DNA from 3 places in the Staphylococcus sp. GDH8C109P genome. Region 3 is predicted to be linked to each of the others. Evidence: riboswitches for the same ligand, from Rfam matches in the RefSeq annotation. Region 3 holds a riboswitch; each other region holds the start of a gene.
The links. A riboswitch is a leader RNA that binds a small molecule or an ion and turns the genes downstream of it on or off. The one in region 3 is predicted to bind S-adenosylmethionine.
Positions count from the first base shown of each region.

Region 1: linked by a shared signal. The riboswitch ahead of metK (methionine adenosyltransferase) and the one ahead of KA867_RS01465 (methionine ABC transporter ATP-binding protein) in region 3 are both predicted to bind S-adenosylmethionine.
Region 2: linked by a shared signal. The riboswitch ahead of KA867_RS03980 (MetQ/NlpA family ABC transporter substrate-binding protein) and the one ahead of KA867_RS01465 (methionine ABC transporter ATP-binding protein) in region 3 are both predicted to bind S-adenosylmethionine.

Region 1 covers NZ_JAESMX010000015.1:143,082-150,602, reverse strand. The annotation lists gene menC (o-succinylbenzoate synthase) at 1-694, shown strand, start outside; gene yidD (membrane protein insertion efficiency factor YidD) at 691-927, opposite strand; gene ytkD (RNA deprotection pyrophosphohydrolase) at 989-1,471, shown strand; gene KA867_RS09220 (alpha/beta hydrolase family protein) at 1,455-2,258, shown strand; gene pckA (phosphoenolpyruvate carboxykinase (ATP)) at 2,290-3,876, opposite strand; SAM riboswitch class I at 4,033-4,145, shown strand; gene metK (methionine adenosyltransferase) at 4,258-5,454, shown strand; gene KA867_RS09205 (nuclease-related domain-containing protein) at 5,548-6,456, shown strand; gene KA867_RS09200 (aldo/keto reductase) at 6,900-7,521, shown strand, end outside.
Region 2 covers NZ_JAESMX010000009.1:444,396-451,916, reverse strand. The annotation lists gene folE (GTP cyclohydrolase I FolE) at 1-180, shown strand, start outside; gene KA867_RS04010 (SDR family oxidoreductase) at 201-971, shown strand; gene KA867_RS04005 (GAF domain-containing protein) at 1,351-1,755, shown strand; partial or broken gene KA867_RS04000 (carboxymuconolactone decarboxylase family protein) at 1,876-2,315, shown strand; gene KA867_RS03995 (SDR family NAD(P)-dependent oxidoreductase) at 2,334-3,080, shown strand; gene KA867_RS03990 (4-fold beta flower protein) at 3,203-3,457, shown strand; partial or broken gene KA867_RS03985 (globin domain-containing protein) at 4,011-5,155, shown strand; SAM riboswitch class I at 5,464-5,573, shown strand; gene KA867_RS03980 (MetQ/NlpA family ABC transporter substrate-binding protein) at 5,667-6,482, shown strand; gene KA867_RS03975 (lactate/malate family dehydrogenase) at 6,536-7,468, shown strand.
Region 3 covers NZ_JAESMX010000001.1:270,079-277,599, reverse strand. The annotation lists gene KA867_RS01470 (methionine ABC transporter permease) at 1-464, opposite strand, end outside; gene KA867_RS01465 (methionine ABC transporter ATP-binding protein) at 457-1,482, opposite strand; SAM riboswitch class I at 1,564-1,669, opposite strand; gene KA867_RS01460 (thioredoxin family protein) at 1,723-2,022, opposite strand; gene KA867_RS01455 (toprim domain-containing protein) at 2,019-2,411, opposite strand; gene gcvH (glycine cleavage system protein GcvH) at 2,677-3,057, opposite strand; gene KA867_RS01445 (arsenate reductase family protein) at 3,238-3,591, opposite strand; gene KA867_RS01440 (thioredoxin family protein) at 3,735-4,055, shown strand; partial or broken gene KA867_RS01435 (transposase) at 4,647-5,123, shown strand; gene KA867_RS01430 (nitroreductase family protein) at 5,067-5,612, opposite strand; gene aroD (type I 3-dehydroquinate dehydratase) at 5,679-6,398, opposite strand; gene KA867_RS01420 (organic hydroperoxide resistance protein) at 6,574-6,999, shown strand; gene KA867_RS01415 (GNAT family N-acetyltransferase) at 7,487-7,521, shown strand, end outside.

The sequences.
Region 1 (7,521 bases), on a different contig from region 3:
GATGGCCTGTTATCAGGCTTTTTACGAATTAGAAACGTTTAATGTACCCTATGGTGCAACAGTTAGTGGTCTAACATATAAGCATATTTTCAACTTAAAAGTCACACAACCACATCGCATAAAAATAAAATGGTCTGAAAACATTTTAGAAGATGTAAAACAATTGAAGAGATTGCCATTTAAACCTCAGATCGTCATTGACGCTAATGAATCGGTTAAAAATAGTGATGTTGAGAAAGTTATACTCCTTTCAAGCAGTGATATACTTTATTTAGAAGAGCCTTTTAAAGATATACAAAAAGTAAATGATTTTAAAGATTCTGAATTACCTCCCATAGCTATTGATGAGAAAGCAGTATCATTGAAAGCAATTCTATATTATGTTGAAAATTATAAAATTGATGTTGTGGTATTAAAACCATTCAGACTGGGTGGCATTGATAAAGTCTTGGAAATAATTGAAATATTAGAGCAAAAACATGTGAAATTTGTCATTGGTGGTATGTATGAATATGGTTTAAGTCGATATTTTACGGCTTTATTAGCACGATATGCCGCTTATCCAAGTGATATTACACCACACGGATTTTATTTTGAAAATGATATTGTACCGCATTCGGGCGTATTAAAAAGAGGCTCAATTTATTTTGAACCTCCTTTTGTAAACAAGTTTTATTTAACTCAGATTAATTAATGTTTATGCTTTTTATCTTTTTTTAGAGGTACTGGATCAAATCCACCTTTATGGAGTGGGTGACATTTTGAAATACGTTTAACACCTAACCAAATACCTTTGATGGGTCCGAAAACTTCTATGGCTTCTCTAGTATATTCAGAACAAGTGGGGTAAAAACGACAAGTAGCCGGGGTTATCGGAGAAATGAAATGTTGATATATATAGATAAGACCTAGAAAGATTTTTTTCATAAAATTTTGCCTCCAACAATTTACATAGCAATGATAGTTTAACATATATAAAGGGAGTTTGATGTTTGTGAAGTTTAAAGATAAAGAAAATGATGATGTCTATTTATCATTTAAGGATGAAAACGACATCCCAGATGGTGATCATGTCTTGGTTATTCCTATATACCAAGGACAATTGCTTTTCACCAAACATAAATTAAGAGGTATAGAATTTCCAGGAGGCAAAAGAGAAGAAGGAGAATCGAGTGAACAAGCGTGTGATAGGGAATTGTTTGAAGAAACAGGAGCGCTTATAAATATTAAAGACAAACATTATATTGCTCAATATAGTGTTAAGCGTCAAAATGGTATACCGTTTACAAAAGATGTTTTTATGGTTAAAGTAAATCGATTACAAACCAAAAATGATTATTTAGAAACTGAAGGCCCATTAATTTTTAATAGTATTTCAGACATTGCAGAAGAACGAAAAAGTTATTTATTGAAAGATGCTGCAATCTTACAATGTTTAGAGAGAGTGATCGAGCTTGGATTTTATGCATAAAAAAAGAATGCCTATAGAAGTACCTGACCATATTTTTGAAGAAGTCACTTATAAAGTAGATGGCATTAATGTTAGAGGTTTATTAATGCAACCCCATAAAAGTGTAAAGCGGATTGTTGTATATTTGCGAGGTGGTAAAGGGCAAGTCGGTAAAGTAAGAGCAGGGCGACTAATGCAATTTTCAGATGCGCAGACACTTGTATTTGGGCCGTATTATAGAGGTAATAATGGTAGTGAAGGTAAAGATGAATTTCATGGTAGGGATTTAAATGATGTTACGGTTGCGATTCGAATATTAAATACATTATATCCAGAAGCTTATATTCATATGATAGGCTTTTCTAGAGGTGGATTACAAGGGTTACTTACATTTCAGGATTTGCCTATAACTAGTTATATTATTTGGGGTGGTGTGTCCGATATTCGTCTCATGTACGAGGAAAGAATAGATTTAAGAGGTATGTTAAGAAGGATGGTTGGACATCCAAAGAAAAAAGAAAATGCATATAAGCAAAGAGATGCGATAACTAAAATACATGCCGATAGTCCGCCGATTCTTATAGTACACGGAGGAAAAGATAAACAAGTAGGGATTCATCAAGCTTATTATTTAGAAACACAATTAAAACATATTGGTACAACTTATCAAACATTTTATCAAATGGATGAAGGTCATGTACCAAGGCCATTTGCGATGAAAAAAGCGTTAACTACAGTTAAAAAATGGATGGCACAAGTAGAAAAAAATAAAACAATCACTAGTAAAGCACATGGACCACAACTGTAATATGGTCCATGTGCTTTATTTAGTATTTTATTTAAAATCCACCGTTTTGTGCTAAATCTGAAACTTCATCGCCAAACTTTTCGAAATTATGTTTAAATCTGTCTATTAAATCTTGTGCTTGTTCTCTATATGCCTCTGGCTTACTCCAAGCATTTATAGGATTTAGTAATGTTTGAGGTACATCATCAACTTCCACTGGTATATTTAATCCAAACATATCATCTTGAATATACTCTGTATCTCTTAACTGACCAGTAATTGCCTGATTAACCATTTGTCTCGTATAATTTAAGCTAATACGGCGTCCTGTACCATATTTACCTCCAGTCCAACCGGTGTTTACTAAGTATACATCTACATCGTGTTTATCTATTAAGTTACCTAGCAAGTCTGCATAAACTTTAGCGTGTAATGGTAAGAAAGGTGAACCGAAACATGTTGAGAAAGATGGTTCAGGTTCAGTTATACCTCTTTCTGTTCCTGCAAGCTTAGCTGTGAATCCGCTTAAAAAGTGATACATTGCTTGATCTTTGCTGAGTTTTGAGATAGGTGGTAAAACACCAAAAGCGTCAGCAGTTAAGAAAATAATCGTATTTGGATGTGCTGCTTTGGAAGGTGTAACGATATTATCTATATGATTAATTGGATAAGCGGCTCTCGTATTTTCAGTATAATAGTTATCATCAAAGTTGACATCGCCTTCTTCATCTACAACAACATTTTCTAAAATCGTACCGTATTTAATTGCTTCATAAATTTGAGGTTCTTTTTTGTAAGAAAGGTTGATTGCTTTTGCGTAACAGCCACCTTCGATATTAAAAATACCATTTTCATTCCATCCATGTTCGTCATCACCAATTAACTTTCGGGTTGAATCTGCTGAAAGCGTGGTTTTACCTGTTCCAGAAAGCCCAAAGAATAAAGCTACGTCACCTTTTTCACCAACGTTTGCGGAGCAGTGCATACTCATAATATTATCTTTAGGTAGTAAGTAGTTCATTACGGAGAAGATACCTTTTTTCATTTCACCAGCGTATTCTGTTCCACCGATTAAAATGACCTTGTGTTTAAAGGAAGTAATAATAAATGTTTCTGAATTTGTACCATCTTTACTTGGATCAGCTTTAAAATAGGGTGCCGATACAATAGTAAAATCAGATTTGATTTCTTCTGCTTCTTCTTTTGTTTCAGGACGAATAAACATATTTTGTGCGAATAGATTATGCCAAGCCAATTCATTAACCACTGTTAGTTTAAGTTGTGAATCCTGATCACTACCTGCATATCCTTTAAATACATATAATTCATCTTTTTCATTTAGATAATTTAATACTTTATCATATAACTTTAAAAATGTGTCCTCTTCAATAGGTTGATTGATATTTCCCCAATCAATGTCATCTCTGTATGATGGTTCATTAACAATAAACTTATCCTTCGGTGAACGGCCAGTGTATTTACCTGTTTTAGCGTTAATTGCACCTAGTTCGGTTAATTCTCCTTCATTGTTATTAAGAATTTTCTTATACAACTGTGTTGTGGATTGTTGAAATAATGAAGACTTCTTGTCCAAAATATTTTGAACTTTTTTTGTGTAAGTGTATGTATCTACCGCCATACTAAATCCCTCCAACGCTATTAAATTAATGTAAGCCTTTACAATTACAGAGTATAACACATATGATTGATTAGTCCACACCATATTTAAAGGAAATTAAATAAATATCAAATTGACATTACTACTTAGTTTCGGTACTATAGTGATTAACGGATTCTCTTATCCTGAGTGGCGGAGGGACATGGACCCAATGAAGCCCAGCAACCTCTTCTTACAATGAAGAAAGGTGCCAAACCGTTTGCGGACAAATAGCGTCTGAACGATAAGAGCGAATGGACGTATAAGGGCCTTCTCTCTATTCATATAGTGAAGAAGGCCTTTTTTTAATGAGCTCAATCAAAGAGAATTTTCGTAATCAAAGACAAAGGAGCAAGTTAATTTATGACTTATAATAGAAGATTATTTACTTCAGAATCGGTTACAGAAGGGCACCCAGATAAAATCGCTGACCAAGTGTCTGATGCAATTTTAGATGAAATTTTGAAAGACGATCCTAATGCGCGAGTTGCTTGCGAAACAACGGTAACTACAGGTATGGCATTAATTTCCGGAGAGATATCTACAGCTACTTATGTAGATATACCTAAAGTTGTGAGAGAAACAATTAAAAATATCGGATACACACGTGCGAAATATGGTTATGATAGCCAAACGATGGCTATATTAACCGCAATTGATGAGCAATCTCCTGATATTGCACAAGGTGTCGATAATGCTTTAGAATATCGTGACAATTTATCAGAAGAAGAAATTGAAGCAACTGGTGCAGGAGACCAAGGTTTAATGTTTGGTTATGCGACGAACGAAACGGATACTTATATGCCGTTACCAATATTTTTATCGCATCAATTAGCTAAACGATTATCAGATGTGCGAAAAGATAATATTTTAAAATATTTACGCCCAGATGGAAAAGTTCAAGTAACAGTGGAATATGATGAACAAGATAAACCGCATCGTATAGATACAATTGTCGTTTCAGCTCAGCATGCAGAAGACACTACTTTAGAACAAATTCAAGCTGATATCAAAGAACATGTTATATATCCAACAGTACCTGAAGGATTAATCGATGATAATACAAGATTTTATATTAATCCGACTGGACGATTTGTAATCGGCGGGCCTCAAGGTGATGTTGGTTTAACAGGTCGCAAGATTATCGTAGATACATACGGTGGTTATGCACGTCATGGAGGAGGTTGTTTTAGCGGTAAAGATCCTACAAAAGTAGATCGCTCAGCTACTTATGCTGCGCGTTACGTAGCCAAAAATATTGTTGCTGCTGATTTAGCCGATAAGTGTGAAGTTCAACTCGCTTATGCAATTGGTGTAGCGGAACCAGTTTCGATTGCGATAGACACTTTTGGAACAGGAAAAGTAAGTGAAACAGAACTAGTAGAGGCTGTTAGAAAGCACTTTGATTTAAGACCAGCAGGCATTATTAAAATGTTAGATTTAAAACATCCAATTTATAAACAAACGGCTGCGTATGGCCACTTTGGACGAACAGATATACTGTTACCATGGGAAAAATTAGATAAAGTTAATTTATTAAAAGATAGCGTAGAAATATAAGCGCGAAGTATTTATTTTTCAACTTTACTATCGAATGATGAGCTCATATCTATTATAATTAAGTTACTGAACACATAAAGGAGCGTTGTTGTTATGAATTCATTTGGCCCGATAGAAATTGGTTTAATCGTGGCAATAGTCGTAGCAGTTATTTGTTTAATCCTATTTTTAGTTGCTTTGAAAAGTAAGAAAAAAGCACAGCAAACCATCGAGGAACAATATAAATCAAGAGAACAAAAACTTAGCGATGAACATGATGAAGAGTTAGAAAAAGAAAGAATTGAAAATAAAAAGCAAGTTACTAAACAAAAAGAGGACTACGAAGCTACAGTAAATGCGAAAGATCAAGAAATAGATGCATTGAAACTTTTCTCTAAAAATAAAAGTGAGTACGTAACGGATATGAGATTAATTGGTATTCGTGAGCGTCTAGTTAATGAGAAGCGCATTCGACCAGAAGATATGCATATCATGGCAAATATTTTCTTACCAAAAAATAATTTCAGTGATATACGTCGTATAAGTCATTTAGTACTTACGCGAACAGGACTATATCTCATTGATTCGCAGTTGTTAAAAGGTCATGTGTTTAATGGCATTAATGCTAACCAATTCAAAGAACAACCGATGATGGAACAAGTGTTTGATACATTAAATCTTGATAAACAAACGGCACAAACATTAGTAATGGATCAAAATGATGATAAAGATTCTTTATCATTTGTGAATTATACAAATTATTTAAATGAAATAGAAAAACTAGCTGGTGAATTACAAACAGAATTAAACTTGAAGTTCACACCGACGTCAATCCTATATTTCAATCCTAAAGATGAAGGTGCTGTGACTATTTCAAATTATGCACAAAGTACCAATTCTAAAGTGTTAGTTGGACCAGAACAACTTGATGAATACTTTAATAAGTTTGTTTTTCATGGTCGTATTCAGTACAATGTTGAAGATTTACAACGTGTGATGGATGAAATTGAAACATTTAACTAATAAAATATCAGGGATATAAATATTAATATAAAAGGCTCATAAATAAATTTTTAAAAAAATTATTTATGAGCTTTTTTATACCCAAATTTTATACGTATTAGGCTGTATTTCTTTAGTGCAAGCTTCAATATATTGTTTTTAAGATTATTTGCATATCAGTCCAAAACACTATTTATTAATGTTATCCTAATTATATACAACACCATAGAAACATGAATCTTGGAATAAATGTGCTTAAGCTAAATTTTTAAGGGTGCTTTTGCTTAGAGAAAATGATTAAGAATATTTTAAGCTTTTACGTCTATTTTTTAAAATTATAGTTGAAAATGAATGACATAAATAACTATTTTAAACAAATTATTAAAATTTAGGCATTTTAATTTAATAGTTTGCTAATTTTGATTATTATTATAGTTAGTTTAATAGAAAAGGGGAGCTCAAATTTGGAATTTGTAACTTTTTATAATGGTAATGAAATGCCTATCGTAGGTTTAGGTACTTTCCGAGTTGAAAATAATGATGAATGTAAGAAGGCAGTTAAACATGCAATTGAAAATGGCTATAGACATATAGATACTGCAATGATATACGAAAATGAAGAAATGGTTGGACAAGGTATAGCAGAAGGATTAGCTTCTACAGGTTTAGATAGAAGTGATCTATTTATTACATCTAAATTATGGCTCGATGATTACGGTCGTAATAATGTAGCTGAAGCTTATGAGACTAGTTTAAATAAACTAGGATTAGATTATTTAGATTTATATTTAATGCATTGGCCAGGTCTAGATGAAGCATTAATGATAGATACATGGCAAGGTATGGAAGATTTGTATAAAAATGATAAGGTTAAAAATATTGGGGTTAGTAATTTTAATGCAGAACATTTAGAAGCATTACTAGCTCAAGTTTCGATTAAACCTGTGATTAATCAAGTTGAATTTCATCCTTATCTCACTCAGTCAGAGTTGAGAAGATATTTAGAAGTTCAGAATATACATGCAGAATCTTGGTCACCATTAATGAATGCACAGATTTTAGAAGATGATACAGTTAAATCAATAG
Region 2 (7,521 bases), on a different contig from region 3:
GCAATCAATGAGGTGTTAGAACCTAGAGGTGTCATGGTAGTGATTGAAGCTAAACATATGTGTATGTGTAGCCGAGGTATCAAGAAAGAACAATCTTCTACAATCACTTCAGCTGTACATGGGTTATTTCATAAAAATTATAATACAAGAAATGAATTTTTAACTTTAATCAATAAATAATTAGAATAAGGTGTGTAATTATGTGTAGAAGAGTAGCCTTAATTACTGGTAGTGCAAAAGGTTTGGGTAAGAAAACAGCGCTTGATTTAGCTGCTAATGAAATTGATATAGTTATTAATTATCGAAAAAGTAAGGAAGAAGCACAAAAATTAGTTGATGAAATCAAGCATAAATTTGGTGTGAATGTTATAGCAATCCAAGCAGACGTATCAAAAATAAATGATGTAAAAAATATGATTCAAACAATTATGTCTACTATGGGGCGCTTAGATATTTTAATTCATAATGCAGGACCATTTATTAAGGGGAAGAAAACCATTGTCGATACTACTTATGAAGAATGGAATGCTATGGTTGACGGTAATTTAAAAAGTTTTTTCATTTTAGTTAAAGAAGTTATTCCTATTATGAGGAAGAATAAATGGGGGAGAGTTATAACATTTGGTTTTGATCAAAGCCAAAATATACCAGGTTGGATATATCGAGGCGCATATGCCGCTGCAAAAACAGGTGTCATATCATTAACACAAACTTTATCAAAAGAAGAAGCGCGTTTTGGAATAACATTTAATACAGTTTGTCCAGGTGATATTTTAGGTGATGATAAGGAAAAAAATATAGCTGAGTATAAAAGAAATGAATTATCTCATTTTGAGATTCAAAGAAAAGAATATGGTGAAGATATTTCTCGTGTCATTAATTTTCTTTGTGAAGAAAAATCAAGTTATATAACTGGTGCAACAATCTCTGTGACAGGTAATCATGATGTTATCAACAAATATAATTTATAAAGAAGTACTTTAATATGGATGATAATGTTGTAATTGTAGGTGGGTCTATAGTAAGTATATTTGCAGTAAAGAAATTAAGTAAAAAGGGTATCAAGGTGGCATTAAAATTGTTCAAAGTGAGGAACGATTGACATATGCCCCCCCTTTTGATGAAAGCGTGTATGCAAGATAATGAAAATACTTCTATACTTTTATTAGAAAAAGAGAATTTTTTGCTGATAATCATATAGAAATTGTCTTAAATACCAATATTTTCAATCACATATTATGATCAATTAGATAAACCACAGGCTGTATTTTTCACTAATGGTTATAAGAATAAAAAAGAAGTACAAGATTATCTTATAAAAAATAAAGAATAAAATTAGGAGTAATCATAATGACTAATAAATCCACAAACTATGGCAGTTTAGCTAAGCAATTAGTAGCTTTAATAGAAGATGAAGTAGAACCTATTACCATTTTTTCAAATATCTCATCTTTACTTTATTCAAATTTACCAAATGTAAATTGGCTAGGCTTTTATTTTATAAAAAATGAAGAATTATTATTAGGTCCTTTTCAAGGACAACCAGCTTGTTCACATTTAAAATTGGAATCTGGTGTATGCGGAGATGCTGTAACACAGCGTAATTTAATAAATGTAGAAGACGTTTACGAATATCCAAATCATATATTTTGTGATTCAAACAGTAAATCAGAAATTGTATTACCTATATTTGTAGATAATACGATAATTGGCGTGTTAGATATAGATGCACCAACGATTCATCGTTTTAATTAAAATGATGAATCAAATTTACAAAATATAGTAGAGCTTATAGAGCAAAAATTAACAGAAACAGATTTAAGTATCATGACAGACGTATCTATCAATTACATTAAAAAATAAGGAGTGTATAAGATGAGTTTACGAATGAATTATGAAGAAATTGCCTCAGATAATATTGAATTAATGTATGAAATGGAAAAATTATTGAAAAAAATACAATCGACAACAAATTGCAAGAATTAATAAAAATAAGAGTTTCTCAATTGAATGGTTGTGCATTTTGTTTAAACATGCACACTACAGATGCTAGAAAACGAGGTATAGACGAAAAGAAAATTTATTTATTAAATGCTTGGGAAGATACTAATATATACAGCGACGCTGAAAAATTGGCACTAGAATTAGCTGAACATGTTACGTTAATTTCTAATCATAAAGTTCCGGATGCGCTCTATAATCGCGTTCGTGAAAATTATAACGAAGAGGAATATGCCCATTTAATATTTACAATTGCACAAATTAATACATGGAATAGAATATCTATATCTATGGGAAATGAATACAATATTTAAATCAAAGGAGTACAAAATATGTCTATAAATAATCAAGTTGCGATTGTTACAGGATCCGGTAGAGGTCTAGGTGCTGCTATTGCTATAAATTTAGCAGAAAAAGGTGTCAATATTGTATTGAATTACTTAAATGATGAAAAAAGTGTTGAAGGTGTCCAAGAAAAAATTAAAGATTTAGGTTCCAACGCCATTATTGTGCAAGCTGACGTCACAACCATTGATGGCTCGCAGAGAGTAGTTAATGAAGCATTAAAATCATTCGGTACTGTTGATATTTTGGTAAACAATGCTGGTCCATTATTTAGACCAATGTCAATTGAAGACATGACTTGGGAAGACATGTCTAAAAATTTAAATGAAGATATGGGCGCAGCCTTTAATATGACAAAAGCTGTTTTAGGCACTATGAAACAAAATCATTATGGTCGCATTATTTATATAGGATCATTATCTAGTGAAAAACCGTCAAATAATGTAGCTCATCATGGTAGTTCTAGAGCCGCAATAAGTACTTTTTCAAAATATGTAGCACTTGAAATGAGTGAATATGGTATCACTTCGAATGTTGTTGGTCCAGGTATGATAGAAACAGACCGAACTAAATCACAAACCAAGATTATTAAAAGTATCGCCGAAATAACACCCGCTAAAAGAATAGCTAAACCAGAAGATGTTGTTCGTGCAGTTAACTTTTTTGTGAATGACGATGATAGTTTTTACACAGGACATTACTTCCCCGTGAGTGGTGGATTACACTTAAAATAAAAAAATGTTTTTAAATTTAACTTTCAAATACTCACAGTATTATTATAGCTTTAACTGTAATGAATTTTTCAATTGTAAAATATATTTTTAACTATAAAAATAAGCATTAAAGAAGGTTTAAAATGAACTTTTACGACAAAAATGGTGATGCTACAGCCTATACCGAAGATAATATCCATATTTATCTTTTTAATGGTAGAGCAGTCGTTTATTTTCAATGTAATAAAGTATATGGTTTTAATGGGAGTCATTTAGGTTGGTTTGAAAATGGATGGATAAGAGATTTAAAGGGTAAATGTGTAATGTTTAGCTCGAAAGCATCTGGTGGCCCAATAAAACCTATTAAAAACAAGGCTCCTAGAAAAAATATAAAATAAGATATGCCAATTAAAAAGAATAGAAAACAAGTTAAAATTAAAAATATCTATCACTTAGCTTGGTCACACTTAAGTGGCATAGATTTTTTATTACAAGGTGTTTGAAAAATGACTGTTTTAAGTCATCCTTTTAAAACAACTGCTTGCATATGTTATTCATTTTTAGCACAAAATAACTAGGTCATAGTACTGTTATTTTGTGCTATTTTTTATTTTTAAAGTATTTTTTAGAGCTTTTTTATCATAATTTTATTGAAGGGCAATATCATATATCCAACAATCTAAATTAGTTTCTTCTTTAGAAATACCATTAGGCCCAATGCTATCTGTTAATATACAAATACTAGAACCGCAAATACGCTCTAATTTTATAGTCATAACATTCTTTTCCAAACACTTGATTTTACAAAAATGATATAAATAGTAAGCTAAAGATAGGCTTCATTAATATCTTAAAATGATAATAAATATGTTAGTAATTTATTTGAATAAGGTGATTTAATATAATTATTTTGTCTTAAACTATCTTAAATTACTATTAAGGAGAGATTTTATGTTAACGAATGAAGAAATCAAAATAATTAAAGAAACAGTGCCACTTCTAAAAGACGAGGGACAAAATATTACTTCTATTTTTTATAAAAGGTTATTTGAAGAGCATCCAGAATTGAAAAATGTATTTAACCAAACGAACCAGAAAAAAGGTTTATAATCTTCAGCACTAGCTATGGCTGTCTTAGCTGCAGCTGATAATATTGATGATTTATCTCCAATTGTTCCGGTTATCATGCCAGTGGTCTACAAACATTGTGCGTTACAAGTTCAACCTGAGCATTATCCGATTGTAGGTGAAAATTTAATTTGGGCGATTCAAGAAGTAACTGGATTGACTGATGATAGTGAAATTATTCAAACATGGATTAAAGCTTATCAAGCAATCGCAGACGCATTTATTGGCTTAGAAAAAGAAGTTTATAGCCAAATGGCTTGGGAAGGATTTAAACCGTTTGAAGTCACTGATATTCAAAAAGAAACAGAAATCATTAAATCATTTACGATTCAATCAGAGGATATTGATTTAAGTCAATTCACACCAGGTCAGTATATTACTGTAAATATTTCAAATAAGAAATTACCTTATCAGGCTAAAAGACATTATTCCATTGTAGATGGAAATCGTGATTATTTAACATTTGGTGTAAGAAAAGATTTTACAGAAGAACATGAAGGTGAAGTTTCAACGATTTTACATGACGAAGTTAAAATTGGAGATACATTAGAGTTATCTGCACCAGTAGGTGGTTTTGGTTTAGTAAATAAAGATAAAAAACAATTATTCTTAGGTTCTGGCGTAGGTGTAACACCACTTGTTTCAATGTATAGAGAAGCTGTTGAAGCTAATTTATCTGCTACATTTATTCAGGTAACTTCAGATAGTGATAATATTGCTTTTGAAGATACAATTAAATCAATTAACGCAAAATCAGAGAAAAGTATATTTCATGCTCATTTACGTGATGAGGATGGTTATATAGAAAAAAAGATTTAGAGGCATATCTTGATGATGAAACAGAAATTTATATTTGTGGTGGAAGTTCATTCTTAAATTCAATGATGTTAAATTTACAAGCACTTGAAATTCCAGAAGAACGTATTCATTTTGAAACATTTGTTCCAAGATTAAGTTTTTCTGTATAAAAATATAATATTTTTTGAAAATCATATTTGATGATGATTAGAAAAGATTATAAAAAATGTATGCAAAAAACGTCAATTTCTAATGGAATTGACGTTTTTTTACTATGTTTAGTAATTTTAAAATTCTACTTATTTTAAGTAGCTGAGTTACTAAATGTTCACTACTTTTAGTGTAAATGTATTCGTTTCACATGGAACAATTTTATTAATATTAGATTAATCATTAATAAATTAGAATTTTCTAAAATTTCATTGACTAAACATGAGTGGAATGCTAGGATTAATACAACTCAAATACATATGATTGACTCTTATTTAGAGAGGCGAAGGGACGTGCCCGATGAAGCCCAGCAACCATCGTTTAACGAAATGGTGCTAATTCACAGAAAGTAACAATGATTACTTTCGAAGATAAGAGAAGGTGCATACTTTCTCTTTATTTTATTAAGAGAAAGTATTTTTTTACATAATGAGTGAATTTTATTTTTAGATAAAGTTAAGGAGAGATGTTATGAAAAAGGTCATTAGTTTAACTGTTTTAGTATGTTTTGCTGTAATACTTGTAGCTTGTGGTTCGTCCAAAGATAAAGAGAATAAAAAGATTACAATTGCTACATCACCAGCACCTCATGGTGAAGTTCTAAAACATGCGAAAGAGGAAATGAAGAAAAAAGGTTATGATTTAGAAATTAAAGTTGTTAATGATTATAAAGTACCCAATAAACTCTTAGATAAAGGTGACGTGGACGCAAACTTCTTTCAACATGTGCCTTATTTAAAGGCTGAAAGAGAAGACCATAATTATAATATTGAAGAAGTAGGGAAAGTATTTACGACACCAATGGGTGTATACAGTAAAAAATATAAAGATATCAAAGACATCCCGAATGGTTCTACAATTTATGTTTCTAATAATCCAGCTGAAGAAGGACGTTTCTTATCATTTTTCGTAGATAAAGGGTTAATAAAAATTAAAAAAGGTGTCAAAATTGAAGATGCCAAATTTGAAGATATTGTAGAAAACAAAAAGAATCTCAAGTTTAACAATAAACAAGGGGCAGAATTTTTACCTAAAACCTATAAAAGTAAAGAAGGCGCAGCTGTAATCATGAATTCTAATTACGCGATTGATAATGGTTTAACGCCACACAAAGACGCTATTGCAATAGAAGGTAAATCATCACCATTTGCCAATATTGTTGCAGTTCAAAAAGGTCATAAAGATGATAAAAAATATCAAACATTACTAAAAGTTTTACAATCTGAAGATATGAAAAAGTTTATTAAAAAAGAATATAATGAAGATGTTATACCTTATGAAAAATAAAAACATTGATTTATGAATATAAGTTTTAACAAACAGAGGAGGTATGGTTAGACATGTCTAAGTTAGGAATTGTTGGACTTGGTAGAGTAGGCAGTCAAGTATTGACAGACGTTCAGTATTTGAATTTATTTTCAGAAATTGTATTGATTGATAGCAAAGAAGAAATTGCAAGTGGTGAAGCGCTTGATCATAATCATTCACAAGGACTGTTTAATATCAGTCATGTGAGAATTAAAGCAGGCGCGTACCAAGATTTAGCTGACGCAGATTTTATAGTTATTGCCGCAAGTATACAAACAGATAAAAACGATGGCGACCGAACATTATTGGCACAAGATAACCATGACATTATAAAAAATGTGATGAAGCAAATTGCTGAAGTTACGCAAGAAGCAATTATTATTTTAATTTCTAATCCAGTAGATTCGATGGTATATTTTGCCAATCAAGTCAATTATCCATCGCATAAAATAATTGGGACGGGTACAGCATTAGAAAGTTCAAGATTCAAAACTATTGTCGCTCAGCATTACCAAATTGATCCTAAAAATGTTGAAGCCTTTGTTATTGGTGAACATGGTCAGTATGCAGTGCCTGTATGGAGCAAAGTACGTATTCACGGTATGGAATTATCAGAGTATGAAGCTTTAAGTCAAGCGCCAGCGATTGATAAGGCACATATAACGTCTATTATAAATGAAGTTTCAATGGATGTTTTTTATCAAAAAGGGTGGACCAATGCAGCTATTTCCAAGGTGACGACTGCTTTGATACAAGCGATTGCTTTAAACCAGCGTACAATTATGCCATTAACATCAATCAGTCAGGAATATGGGCTAGATGATGGGGCGTATAGTTTACCAACATTAGTTGACCAATATGGCATTGTCCAAAGGTATCCTATAGCATTGGATGAGCAGGAAGAACAACAGCTAATTGAAGCATATCAATATATCAGACAAACAATTAATATAGCACAAAAATAATTTCCTTTAGTATAGAGATAGAAACATAAGTATCTCGTAGCAAATAAAAAATG
Region 3 (7,521 bases):
TCAGGTAACAACACTTTTTTTACTACTGTCCATGTTGTAGCTCCCATTGACCAAGCAGCTTCAATAACACCCTTGTCAATTTCTTTAAAAGCGATTTCCACTAATCTTGCGTAGAATGGTGCTGCACTGATGATTAGTGCTGGCAAAGCACCGGTTGGTCCACTAATCGTTCCAAGTACTAAACTCGTAAATGGTATAAGTAGTAAAATTAAAATAATAAATGGTATTGCTCTGAATAAATTCACCACAAATGATACAACGCTGTAAAACACTCTAGCTACTGGCGATTGACTTTTAGCAGATAAAAATAAAAGCACACCAAGTATCAAACCAAAAATAAAAGCAAATATTGTAGATATCACTGTCATATAAATTGTTTCATATGTAGCTAACCAAACCTCGTCCCAACTTACATTAGGCATTGTTAGCATTTCCTGTAGAATCTCGCTGAATGAACTACCCATGCTTTAACACCTCCACAGAAACATGTTGTGCACTTAAATCATTTTTGAACTTTTCGAATTTTTCAGAATTTACATCTAATAAATGTAATACTAAAAAGCCCAGTGCACCATCTTTAGTATGTTTAATATTTGCTTCAAGAATATTGACATCAATATTATGGGTCTTTGTTATGTATGACACTAATGGTTCAGTTGTATTGTTTCCTGTAAAATTCAAACGTACGACATAAGCACTTTCATCTAAATCAATCAATTCAGAAATGGATTCGTCAAATTCATCATTTAAGTCTTCTTTGACAAAGCGTTTCGTTACTTCATGTTGAGGATTCTCAAAAACAGTTGACACACTTCCTTGTTCTATAACACGGCCATTTTCCATTACTGCCACTTCATCACAAATGCGTCTGATGACTTGCATTTCATGTGTGATGATAACGATCGTTAAATTTCTTTCTTCTTTAATTTTTAATAATAATTCTAAAATTTCATCTGTTGTTTGAGGGTCTAATGCACTTGTCGCTTCATCACAAAGCAAGACATTAGGCTCATTTGCTAACGCACGTGCAATACCCACACGTTGTTTTTGTCCACCTGATAATTCTGATGGATAGGCATTTTCTCTACCTTTTAGTCCTACCAATTCCACTAATTCCATCGCTCGTTTTTTTGCTTCACTGCGCGATACACCAGCAATTTCTAATGGAAAAGTAATATTATTCAAAACATTACGTGACCACAATAGATTAAAATGTTGAAAAATCATGCTCACTTTTTGACGTTTTTTTCTCAATTCTGATTTCGATAAGTTCCCTATGGTATCTCCATCAATGATGACGTCTCCTGAAGTTGGTTGTTCAAGATGATTTAAAAGTCTTATCAAAGTACTTTTACCTGCGCCTGAAAAACCAACCACACCAAAAATGGAGCCTGATTGAATGCTTAAATCAACATGATCTACTGCTAACACATCGTGTTTTTTCGTTTTATATCTCTTAACGATTTGATTTAATTCAATCATTGCCGTTTCCTCCTTGTATTGCTCATTCAATTAAAAAATGCTCTCTCTTTTCACCGAAGAATAGAGAAAGCATACCCGCTTCTCTCATCTTCTAAAGTTTATCTACTTTATGTGAATTGGCACCATTTCTATTACAGACGGTTGCCGGGCTTCATAGGGCACATCCCTCCACCTCTCGTGATAAGAGTTCATTATTTAATTATCCATAATCCTACCATTGTACTAAAGATTCGTCAATAATTATTTTAAATTTTCTAACAAATAAGGCACTGATTGAAATGCATAAATTCTTTTTTGTTCTTCGCCTTTGGACATAAGCATAAGTATCGGTACTGATTGTATCTCATGTTGTTGGCTAAAATCGGGATGGAAATTTAAATCTATTTTAGTAATTGGTAATTTTAAAATTTCATTCGCAATATCTAACATTCGTTCCGATACTTTACATGTACCACAGGTTGGTGTATAACCAAAAATTAGATATTTTTCTTTATCTACGTGTTCTAAAACATTAACACACGTTTCATTCTGTACATTCATGTTAATAAACTGACCCTTTCAGCAATATAATCTAATTTTGCTTTTGCTACTTTTTCTTCATCTTTCACTAAAAATCCATGCTTTGCTAATACTTTTGACAAATAGGCTTTAGGGCATCTCGCAACTTCACCATATTGTTTGTCTATGTGAATGTGTTTACTTTCACTTAAATATTTTTTAAACCATCTACGTATCTTTTCACCTTCATCATCTGCATCTGCAAGTACATAAACTTGCTTGTCGTATAATGATTCAATCATTTCATCTAACTTATCAATCCCCATAGTACCATTAGTACAAATGATTTCAATAGGTTGGTCAATCACCTGGTTCACCCGTTTCTTGTCTGTTTTCCCTTCGACAATGATAACTTGGTTTAATATCGCCATGACATTCACCTCTAAATGTGATAGTAAATTCAATTTTATATTTAGTTCTACACCAGACATTAGCAACATAAACATTTATTATAGATTCTTATTATAATCTTAATAATTGAATATTCAATTTATCAGCAATGGTATTACTAATGATATTTTTCAATGTAATTTATACTTCAAAAAACAACTTGAATATTGAAGTGAAATTCAGTCTTTCATCATAGGGTAAAATAAAAACTCCATGATATATCGTATCGTGGAGTTTGATTTCATATTATTCACCGATCATTTCAGAGTATTGGTCAGCTGACATTAGCTCGTCTAATTGACTTTCATCACTTAACTCAACTTTAACCATCCATGCTTTTTCATATGGTGATTCATTAACGAATTCTGGACTATCTTCTAGTTCATCATTTGTTTCTACAACTTTACCTGAAACAGGTGCATAAAGTTCTGAAACTGTTTTTACTGATTCAACACTACCAAAAGATTCACCTTCGTCAATATCGTCATCAGTTTCAGGTAATTCAACGAATACGATATCACCTAATTCACTTTGCGCGTACTCAGTGATACCAATCGTCACTGTATTTCCATCAATTTTTACCCATTCATGTTCTTTAGAGTATTTTAATTCACTTGGTACTGCCACGAGAATCCCCTCCTAAATGTTTTTACATATTCATGATGCCATATGAAAGGCTTACAATCAACTATTTAATCGATTTTACAATACTTCTCATGTTTCACAATTCATCGCACAAAACATTTTCAAAGTATATAGTTATTATTCTCAAAAGTTGTTAAAAATGAATTGTAAAAGAAAATGTGTTTACAACCAAGTTTCCTTGTATTGTTCCTCTTTAAAACCTACTGTTACTTTATCACCTAATACAGCGAGTGGTCGTTTCACTAACATGCCATCCGAGGATAATAAATCTAGTTTTTCTTCGTCGGAAAGGTCTTTTAATTTATCTTTAAGGCCTAATTCACGATATTTTGCGCCATGCGTGTTAAAAAGTTTATTGATATCAATACCTGTAGTATTAATGATTTCTTTAAACTCATTTTTAGTCGGTGTATGTTGCACAATATCGATAGGTTCAAAACTTACCCCGTATTCTTGTAAAAATTTTGCAGCTTTTTTACAAGTTGTACAATTAGGATATTGGTAAAATTTTATCATTTTTCAGGACCTCCTATGCTTAGTTAACACTAATATAACAAACTTATAACAAAAACGCTCTAATTATTAAGCTGATTTTTTTAATAACTGCAAATTGTCGGTTATAATGTTTACAATAATATCTTTTATAAAGGAGTCTAATTATGGAATCAATTAATACTAATAATCAATTTAAAAATACAGTACAAAGTGACGAGCCAGTCATCGTTAAGTTTGAAGCAGGATGGTGCCCAGACTGCAAGGCAATGGACATGTGGATTGACCCAATTGTAGAAAAGTACAACAATTATAACTGGTACACTGTAAACCGCGATGAATTGGAAGACGCTGCAGCTGAAAATGACGTTATGGGTATTCCAAGTTTATTAGTTTTTAAAAACGGAGAAAAATTAGCCCATTTACATTCGGCAAATGCTAAATCTCCTGAACAAGTTGAATCATTCCTAGCTGAAACGTTTGAGTAATTATTGGTTTAATTCTATTAATTTTAATTTTTAAACAATCAAAATTTTGAAGTAAGCATTAAAATGAGAGTGGAACAAAAATCCCCATTCTCAAAATAAGAGGGCCAATCCTTAATATGGATTGGTCCTCTTTATATTTAATATATTACGATTTTGATCGTGCATGCTTGCCTGGGGATATGGTTCGAGCCTGTAGTCTCTCACTCATATCATTTCCCCGGGCGTCAGCACGTTGCAAAATCTCTATAGGTGATGTGTTTTAATACAATAGAAAAAAACTTCGTATTATTTAACTTATACAACTAATATTAAGTCATATTTTTAATTAACCAAAAGATATAACTTAATATAAATACACATGATGGATACGTCCATTTTATATAAAAAACTTACGATTTTGACCGTGCATGCTTGCCTGGGGTATGGTTCGAGCCTGTAGTCTCTCACTCATATCATTTCCCCGGGGGTCAGCACGATGCAAAATCGTTTGGAATATTTATCAAAATACAAAAGCAAAGCCTCATTTGAAACAATTCATTCCCTCTAATATATTGATGAAGTTCTTATTTTATAAAATTAATAACATGACTCAAATGGTACGAATGTGATGATCGTTTCAAATGTCCACTTAAAAATTGATGTATGAAAAGCAATGCAAAAACGAATAAGAAGATAATGAAGCATTTTAATTGGGAGTATTTTAAATCTCAAATTAATCAGCAGCTTTCAGAAACAGAAACTAAAAAATCTACAGTCAAGAAAAATTGATGTAGAACCAGTTTTTGGATTCATGAAAGCTATTTTGGGTTTCACTCGAATGTCAGTTCGAGGGATAGACAAAGTCAAAAAAGAATTAGGATTTGTCCTAATGGCATTGAATGTAAGAAAAATAGTAGCTCAACGAGCTAAATTATTTGATAAAAATAAAGAAAACGACAATTTCTACATATTTCAATAGAAATTATCGTTTTCTGTTTAGTCAGAGACATTTATGTCCCAACCCCATTTTATTTAAAACTTATCAATGACTTGATTTTGTTGACGTTCTCGATGTGGCATTTTTTCTAAATCTTTCAAATCAGTCAAATATAGTAATCCAACTAAACGTTCATCGTCTTTCACACCAAATATTTTGCGTATTTCAGGATTGAAAATATAAGCCGGTGACTTCCAACAAGTACCTATACCTGATTCAAAAAGTAATAGCATAAGATTTTGTGCAAATGCACCAAATGCCATATTATTCTCTAAACTTTCTTTTTGTCTTGGATCTTCTTTAACGATTAATGCAAGCATACCACCTAAATTGGTAGCAACTTTATAGTGATCTTCCTGCTTCTTTCTCAGATTAGGAAAAGCAATTTCAGTTAATTGCTTACTCATATCTCCCAATCTATCTTTTGCGATATGAACCACTCTCCAAGGTGCTCTCAAGCCGTGATTGGGTGCATCTGTAGCACGCTGTATCGCTTCATATAAAGCATCGTCATCTATGTTCATATCTCTTCTAAAGACCTTTATACTTCTTCGTTGAGTTATTGCATCTTGTAGTTCCATCTAATATCGCCCTTTCACTATTGATAACTATTTTCAATTATAAGATAGTACGATTAGATTTTCAAACTACTGATATAGCTTTAATTGCGCACGCAAATTTTCAACTTGTATCTGTCCAGGTGCTTTAGGATTATCCAAACAACCATAGGATACTGCACCACCAAAAATACCTTGAGCAGTTCTTGAAATGATGCCTAATTTTGACATAGCAATGCCAATCACTTGTTGTGGCACTGTATCAACTGTTGTTGATAATGCTGATAATAAATTTAAGACATCTTCTTTACTATAAGGCATGACTGCAACTTTTAAGTAATCTGGATTCATTTGATGCATTTTAAAATACAAATGTTTTAACTGAGCAAGTGGTGGCGTTTTTTGAAAATCATGATAAGACAATATCACTTCAACATCATTTTTATGGGCTTGATCAATCAAGTTCACTATATATTGAGATTGGCGGTTAATTTCAAATTCAACGTCAATCATATCCACGTGGTCTATTTCAATTATCCTTTCAAGTAATTTAATGTACGCATCAAACGACAAATCACCTTTACCGCCTTGTGATTGTGTGCGATAAGTAACTAAAATTTTCTTATTTAAGTTTAGCTCATATAAATTATCAATGACATTAGCTACGTCATCAACCCTTGGTGTTGCCCATTGATCAACTCTTAATTCTATTATATCGATAGATGTTTGATATTTTACTAATTCGTTTAAAAAAGTTTGAGAAATTTCATTTTCTGGTGCTATGGTTACTGCAATTTTTACTTCAGACATTTTTAAAACTTCCTTTTCACTCAACATTAAAATTATTGTATAACATTACTGAGAACTAACACAATCTTAAAAGAACATCATTTAAGTAAATAATAAAAATCTATTCACCTTTTATATGATTTAAATTTAATTTACAGGGTATAGTCGTTATATAAGTAATTTAGGAGGTAATATAATGGCAGTAAATTATGAAACAAAAGCAACGAATACAGGTGGTCGTAACGGTCACGTTCAAACAGATGATAAAGCAATTGATGTAGCAGTCATTCCTCCAGCACAAGCTGATGCTGAAAAAGGCACTAACCCTGAACAATTATTTGCAGCAGGTTATGCATCATGTTTTAATGGTGCATTTGATTTAATTCTTAAACAAAATAAAGTGAGAGGCGCTGAACCTGAAGTCACTTTAACTGTACGTTTAGAAGATGACCCAGAGGCTGAAAGCCCTAAATTAAGCGTTTCAATAGATGCAAAAGTTAAAAACGTTTTATCACAAGAAGATGCTGAAAAATATCTACAAGATGCACATGAATTTTGTCCATATTCAAAAGCAACACGCGGTAATATTGACGTAGATTTAAATGTACAAGTAGTAGAATAACGATAATGCTAAACCCCCAAATTCTTAATCGAATTTGGGGGTTTTTTGTTGTTTTAATACTACTTATGCTTATGTCATGATGTCTTTTGATCGTTTTCTCTTTTTTATTAATTGTCTTCATCTTTATAATTAATCCAGAGGTAAATCATTAATATGGCAAAAGAAATCAAGATAAGCAAAATTAGCGAAACTATAATAGTCATTAAAGATTCCACTTATCGTGCCTCCGCTCATAATATATCATCCACCATATTATACCATAATTATCATATCCATTCGCGTTACTTAAAAATTAAATTAAATGCAATTAAACACTTAAAAACTTCATATTTTTTTGTTTTTTAAATTAAAAATGATTTCATGTTTTTGAATAAAATTAAATATAGTGTTGCTCAATTATCCTTTTTCCCTTAAAATCAAATTTAATACGGCAGTAAAATTTATTAATCTATTATATAAATGGTTTATAAAGTTTAGGAGGCATACAATGACAAATATACGTTATTTATCAATCGATGATTT